DNA from 3 places in the Rhodococcus sp. NPDC059969 genome. Region 2 is predicted to be linked to each of the others. Evidence: riboswitches for the same ligand, from Rfam matches in the RefSeq annotation. Region 2 holds a riboswitch; each other region holds the start of a gene.

Region 1 (2,265 bases), on a different contig from region 2:
GGGACCACGACAAACCGGTTCTGCTGCACAGCAGGGGTGGTCGCCATCAACGGCTGGGCACGGAGGAAGTCGATCTTCTGCTCGGCTGTCTTGTCGCCGTAGTCGATGACCACGATCGCCTGGGGTGCACGCTCGGCAACAGCTTCCCACGATGCGTCGATGTAGGGCTTTGTCCCTTCGGCGAAGATGTTCGAGACACCGGAGTATTCCGCGACCAATTGACCGACGCCGACTCCGCCGATTGTCGTCGGAACCTGGTCACCGCTGTCGTAGAAGAAGGTCGGCACCGGCGCTGCGTCCCCGACCGATGCGCGGACGGAATCGAGACCACTGCTGATCTCTTCGGCTACCTCGCGGGCCGAATCTTCGACGCCCAGGAGTCGACCGAGTTGTGTGTAGTCGTTCTCGAGCAATCCGATGTCGGGGAAACCGGTGCCACAGTATTCGGAGAAGAGGAAGGTGTTGATTCCTCGCTCGCCGAAGGCGTCTCGTGAACGCCCTTGCTTCTCGTTGAAGGCACTGGTCATTCCTCCGACCACGAAGTCGGGATCGACGTCGAGGACTTGCTCCATGCTGGGGAAGGTGTCGGAGAGACTGGGAATGCTGTTGAACTGATCGGCCGTCTCAGCAGTTGGTGGGTTGTCGCTGTACGCCCGACCGACAATCCGATCACCCGCGCCGATCTCGATAAGGGCTTCGGTGACGTGTCCGTTCAAGGACACGATGCGCTGCGGCGGCGAATCGAACGTCATCTCGCGATCGCAGTTGGTCACGGACACCGGCTGTGCGAAGGATTCCGCAGCAGACGCTGACTCTGATTCCTGGCCTTTGGAACAACCTGCCGAAACCAAGGCGACCGCAACAAGAACGGCGGCGGCACGGGACGGGGAGAACTGAAGTGACACGGGGACCTCGTAAGGGCTCTGAGCCACGAATGAGAATCCGACAGACAACTCCGCCCGCACGCTGATCCTCGGCCAGAGCTCCTGCTGGACTTCCTTTTCGTAGACCACGACGAATGGATGTCGCACACCGCGCGGTGGGTAATCGGGCTTGCCGACGCTCGGTGACTACCGAGAATCGACCTACCGTTGCGGGTCAGCGCCGGATTCGGACCGGCTTCCCCCACACGCGTGGCTTGCAAGTGCTTCGAGCAGTATGCATGACGTTTCCGATTCAAGACCAAACGCCCACTACAGTCGATCTGGCCAGACGCCCCCACACACCGGAGTTGATACATGACACGCTGGGCCCAAACCGTCGTTGCCCGGAAATGGTGGGTACTGAGCCTCGCGGTTCTGATAGTTCTCATCAGTGGAGTGTGGGGACTCGGAGTGTTCGGCAAGCTCAGCCAGGGCGGATTCATCGATCCGGGCAGCGACTCCGCGAAGGTCGCCGACATCATCGAGGACAATCTCGGACCGCAGACCCCGGACATCATCGCGATCTACTCACCCACCGACGGTAAGACCCTGGACGACATCGGGCCGGCGGTGACGGCCGCGGTCGACCAGTTCAAAACGGAAGTGCCGACGGCGTCGGTGAAGTCGTATTGGGGAACGGACGCGGCGGCCAAGGCCAGTCTGCTCTCGAACGACGGATCCATGGGCGCCGTTGCGATCACGTTGGCACCGGACTCGGGAGTCACGCCGGCCACTTTCGCCGATCTCTTGCCGAAGCTCGAAGTCGAAGGCGCCGAGGCACAATTCGCGGGCAACACCGTCGTCGGCGTCGCATTCAACACCAAACTCGAGAAAGACCTGGTTGTTGCCGAGGCCATCGCCATTCCGATCACTCTGGTGCTGCTGGTCTTCATCTTCGGCGGCGTCGTCGCTGCCGCGGTTCCGGTGTTCGTGGGCGTACTCAGCGTCCTGAGCGCATTGGCGGTTCTCCGGATCCTCACCTTGATCACCGATGTGTCCTCATTCTCGATCAACGTCGCTTCTCTTCTCGGGTTGGGACTGGCGATCGACTACGGACTCTTCGTGGTCGGCCGGTTCCGTGAAGAACTGAATTCAGGCTCGGATCCGGGAGCTGCTGCCCAGCGAACAGTTCTGACGGCGGGTCGCACCGTCATGTTCTCGGGTCTACTGCTGATCTGTGCGTTCAGCGGCATGCTCGTTTTCCCCCAGGCCGTCATCCGATCTCTGGGCTTCGGCGCGATCGCTGCGGTACTGAGCGCGGCCGTCCTGTCGCTGACTGCTGTGCCTGCGCTGCTTGCCATTCTGGGTCACCGCATCAATGCCCTGACGTGGCGCAAGGACG
Region 2 (2,265 bases):
TCGAGAACGTCGAGAATCACGTCGAAGCGCTTCTCGCGATCGGCGATGTATGCCGCTTGCTGGTCGTCCCACTGACACACCAGTTCTCTGATCTCCGCGGACATCTAGACCACACCCAACTGGCGCAGCCCGTCGGAGAGCTGTTCGATGCCACCGACATTGCGGATCGAGGGATCCATCGTCGTGCCTTCGAGGATGATGTAACGCTTGTTCTTCACTGCGGTGAGCTTGCTGGCGACCGGGTCCGATTCGAGGAACGCGATCTTGTCTGCGGCACTGTCGCCGTCTCCACCGCGGTCGAGATCTGCGAGCACCAGCACGGTCGGGTCTCGATCGAGCACACTCTCCCAACCGATTTCGGGCCAGTACTGCTTGTTGTCGTCGAAGGCGTTCTTCGCACCCACCGCGTCGGTCATGATTCCCGGTGCACCGCAGCACCCGGCGAAGTACGGAGTCTTCGTGGCGGCGTACCACCACGCCAGCGTTACGTTTTCGGCTCCCAGTGCCGCCGTGGCGGTGGCCGCGCGATCCTTCAAACTCTCGGTGAGCTCGACACCTTTGTCCTTGACATCGAACAGTGTTGCCACGTCGTCGATTTCGTCGTACAAGTCGTCGAGCGTGAGGGCCTTGCTCTGCTCGGCATCCTGACCGGTGCACTCGCTGGGAGACTGATATGTCGCGACACCGAGGTCGGTGAACTTGGTCCGGTCGGCGATGCCTTCCGAGGTGAACGTGTAGTTGAAGGTCGTGTAGACCATGTCGGGTTCGCGTTCGAGGACACTCTCGAATGACGGGAACTCGGTGTCGAAGGCCTTCACCTGACCACGCGCCTCGCGCAGTTCGGGGAGGACGTCGTCATCGCTCATGGCGTAGCCGGCCATCCGGTCCTGCACTCCCAGCGCGAACAGCATTTCGGCCGCCGGTTGATTTACCGCGATCGCCCGTTCGATCGGTCGCTCCACCGTGACGTCTCGGCCACAATTCTGGACTGAGGCGCTGGATTGTTCGGCACCACTGTCGTCGGAGGAACAGGCAACCAACGATGCGCCCAACAGGGCTGCAACGGCAGCGGCGGGTAGGCGAAGTCTGGACAGACGCATGGAATCTCGTTCTCGCAGGGGCTCGTACGCGGAGCCCGTTACCGTGTGAACAGGCGCCTGTTGACCCCTGCTGCCAGCCGGTATTCGGACTCGAGATCGCCCCACCCGAGCGCCTTCCCAGATTCTCATCCAGTGGCGTAAGCCCGGGCGGTCACCCTCACCGCTGCGCGTCAGTTCCGGATTCACACCGGATTCCCTGACCCCCTGTGTGGAGGTCTGCTGGCACAGAGGAACTTATCACCGCAGTGCACTGCCGGTCAGGTCGGCCAGTGTGAGGCAATCAGATCTCGATGGCCAGGTCGTCGATGTCGGTCAGGGATCCGCCGTCGGCGAGGATGCGCTCGTAGTTCTCGCGTCGACGGAGGTCGATCTCGGTGTTGCTGATGCCCTGCTTCCAGTACCCGAATATCGCAACGTCGTCCTTGTCGAGTCCGACGGTCGAGCGAAAGTGCTTCCGTATTGCGCGCATCTCACTGCGTTCACCGGCGCCCCATACGACGTAGCTCTCGGGATCGGTGAGCTCGCGCGCCCGCGTCGTCAGTGGGCCGTCGGGCTCGGCGAGATCGACCCTGACGCGGTGAAGTTCCAGCCCGGGGAGGGTGGGTAGTTCGGCGAAGGCGACCTCGTCATCTGTTGTGACCCAGCCGATTCCGGCGACGTCGGTAGGCAACTGCTCGATGATCGAGTGCAACGCAGGTATTGCGGTGCCGTCCAGAAAGAGTGCGATACGTCGACCGGGAACATCAGGGATCAAGAAGTGTGGCCGCGGACCGGTGAGGCCGAAGGTGTCGCCGACGGTCAACGCCGCCGCCCATCTCATCATCGGACTGGTCTGTCCGTGCAGGACCACGTCGATGACGATCGATCCGCTCGCTGAATCGTAGGAACGCACCGTGTACACGCGCGAAGCGTCGTCGAAGGCCGGCCCGAGATTCATCCGTACGGTTACATTCGGGCGTGACCAGGTCGGATCGTCGGTCGACTCGCTCAAGCGAGCAGTGATCCGCAGCAGATGGTCGCTCGGTCGCTCCATTGCCTCGACGATCGCGAGAACGTCGTTGAGTCCGCGATTGTGGTCGGCGGTGCGTAGGACGGTCGTCGGGGAAGTTGTTGTACTCGTGGCGTCTGCATGTGTCATCGGTTGCGCTCCTGGATCGGATTGTCG
Region 3 (2,265 bases), on a different contig from region 2:
CGCGTCGAGCGTGTACGGAACGTGCAGCAGAGAGCACGACGTGGAGACGGCAAGCGTATCGACGCTCCCCAGCAGAGCGCCCAATGTGCTCAGTGCCGAGTCCAGATCCGATCGCCAGATGTTTCGTCCGTCGACCACTCCGGCGACGATTAGTTTGCGGGCGAGTTCAGGTACGGAGCCGATCGAATCCTGACCGGCCACCAGATCGACGGCAAATCCTTCGACGCCGGTCGAAGCAAGTGCAGGCAACGCGTCACGCAGCGAACCGAAGTACGACGCCAACAGAATCGACGGTCGCTCCGAAAGTGCCGAAAGCTGTTCGTACGCAGCGCGTGCCGCTTCGATCTCCTCGTCGGTGCGATCGCCCACGAGCGCCGGTTCGTCGAGCTGGACCCACCCTGCACCGGCCTTCACGAGCCGGCCGAGTAGGTCCGCATAGAGGGGGAGTAGCTCGTCGAGCCGCGAGAGCAGCGGCTCGTCTGTGCCGACAGCCTTCGAGAGCAGCAGGAAGGTAACCGGTCCGATGACGACCGGGCGGGCCGCAATGCCGTCGGAAAGCGCTTCTGCCAGTTCGGACAAGACCTTGGACGGGTCGAGTTCGAAAGTGGTGGACGGTGAGATCTCCGGCACCAGGTAGTGGTAGTTGGTGTCGAACCACTTCGTCATTTCCAGCGGCGCAATGGTGTCCGTCCCACGGGCAGCTGCAAAGTAGCGGTCCAACGGATCGGTGACGGGCGCGACGCGATCGGGTAGTGCGCCGAGAAGAACTGCGGTGTCGAGCATCTGGTCGTAGAAGGAGAAGGTGTTGACCGGGATTGAGTCGAGGCCCAGGTCACGGAGGTCGGCCAAGCCCTGCCGACGGAGGTCACGGGCCACGCTCTGCAAGGCGTCGGCGTCGATGCGCCCCGCCCAGTAGCTTTCGGTTGCCCGCTTGAGTTCTCGATGAGGACCGATGCGCGGTGAGCCCAGCACGGTCGAAGTGAATGTCGTTGTCACGGAGTTTCTCCAGATTGCCAATGCATTGATGGCCACTGCCGGCAGACGGGTACACCTCACGAGACCTCGAGTTTCGGCGGGCAGCACTGCCCGCACCGCACACGAGGTCCGATGGAGATCTACACGCCCATTCCACGAGGCGGTGGACCGTCGGGCACGGCGTGCCCGACACAGTCGGCAGGTCTTCGGACTCGCGGGCACTCGATCGAGTTGGATCGAACCTACTGGCCGTCGCTTCCCAGGCGGATGCCCAGTGCACATAAACGGCGGTCGTTCCTGCTTACCGCTGCGGGACAGTCCCGGATTTTCACCGGGTTCCCTCTCACTCCGACAGCTTGCGCTGACGGGGCTTCGACGCCGGGAACGGTCTTCGGGGCTCCTCATGACCGTGCCGGGCGAACCAGCTGCATCGACCAGCATAAGGCCAACCCTCCCTGAGCAGTCAAGGAGAGTCGACGAAGCACTAGGCGCGAGACATGTAGGAATTCGAGTCCGGTGGTACGCGCGGAAGATTCTCCGAGGAGCGCAGATTTTCCGCCATTTCCACGAGCAGATCCTGCGACGACGGTGAGAGGTCGACGACTCGCGAGGTGAGGTTTCGCAGGCGCACGTTGTGCAACTGTTCGAGCAGAGAAAGGTCAGCTTCGCCACCGGAGATGGCGGGCGGAGTGTGGTCGGACGGGGCGTAGAAGTAGTCCGGATGGACGTTGAAGAAGTGCGCGAGGGCGGCGACCACTTCCGGTGACGGATTGGTTCGGACGCCGGTGCGCAGTTGTGACAGATACGGAGTCGAAATGCGGCAACCGAACTCGGTCATGCCGCGAACGACCATCGCATTGGTGACGTGAAAGTCGGCAGTCTCGAACAGCGAGTTCAATCGATCGTTGAACTGGTTCGACATGAGACGCCCCTTCCCCGTTACACAGGCTCCGTCAATTCAATTAACTGCATCATAGCCAGTTATCGAACGATTAGCTGTTTCGGACTTGCGTGACCGGGTAGTTTTCTGGGCAAATCCCTAGGGTATAAGGTCCCTACTTTGAGTGATCTGGACAAATTGCCATCGATGAACGAGCGGCGAACTATTTGCCGGGAAGCGGGTTCTCTCCCGTTCTGATCAGAGCCAGCCGTTCGCCTCGGCGATTCTGACGGCTTCGGCACGGGTCGTGGCACCGGTTTTACCCATCGCGGCCGACAGATGATTTCGAACCGTTCCCGGGGAGAGGAAGAGTTCCGAAGCGATGGCTGCCACGGGTGCGCCGTCGTGTG

The links. Region 2 has a riboswitch for cobalamin ahead of ACFWAD_RS21105 (ABC transporter substrate-binding protein). Riboswitches for the same ligand answer to the same signal wherever they lie in the genome.
Region 1: another riboswitch for cobalamin. It lies ahead of ACFWAD_RS15590 (ABC transporter substrate-binding protein); the one in region 2 lies ahead of ACFWAD_RS21105 (ABC transporter substrate-binding protein).
Region 3: another riboswitch for cobalamin. It lies ahead of metE (5-methyltetrahydropteroyltriglutamate--homocysteine S-methyltransferase); the one in region 2 lies ahead of ACFWAD_RS21105 (ABC transporter substrate-binding protein).

What each region holds. Positions count from the first base shown of each region.
Region 1 covers NZ_JBHWUF010000004.1:383,446-385,710, forward strand. Annotated here, with positions in the region: gene ACFWAD_RS15590 (ABC transporter substrate-binding protein) at 1-905, opposite strand, end outside; cobalamin riboswitch at 1,021-1,167, opposite strand; gene ACFWAD_RS15595 (MMPL family transporter) at 1,239-2,265, shown strand, end outside.
Region 2 covers NZ_JBHWUF010000008.1:34,733-36,997, reverse strand. Annotated here, with positions in the region: gene ACFWAD_RS21110 (class I SAM-dependent methyltransferase) at 1-104, opposite strand, end outside; gene ACFWAD_RS21105 (ABC transporter substrate-binding protein) at 105-1,100, opposite strand; cobalamin riboswitch at 1,158-1,339, opposite strand; gene ACFWAD_RS21100 (siderophore-interacting protein) at 1,381-2,238, opposite strand.
Region 3 covers NZ_JBHWUF010000002.1:95,536-97,800, forward strand. Annotated here, with positions in the region: gene metE (5-methyltetrahydropteroyltriglutamate--homocysteine S-methyltransferase) at 1-996, opposite strand, end outside; cobalamin riboswitch at 1,155-1,356, opposite strand; gene ACFWAD_RS09355 (helix-turn-helix domain-containing protein) at 1,460-1,897, opposite strand; gene ACFWAD_RS09360 (response regulator) at 2,114-2,265, opposite strand, start outside.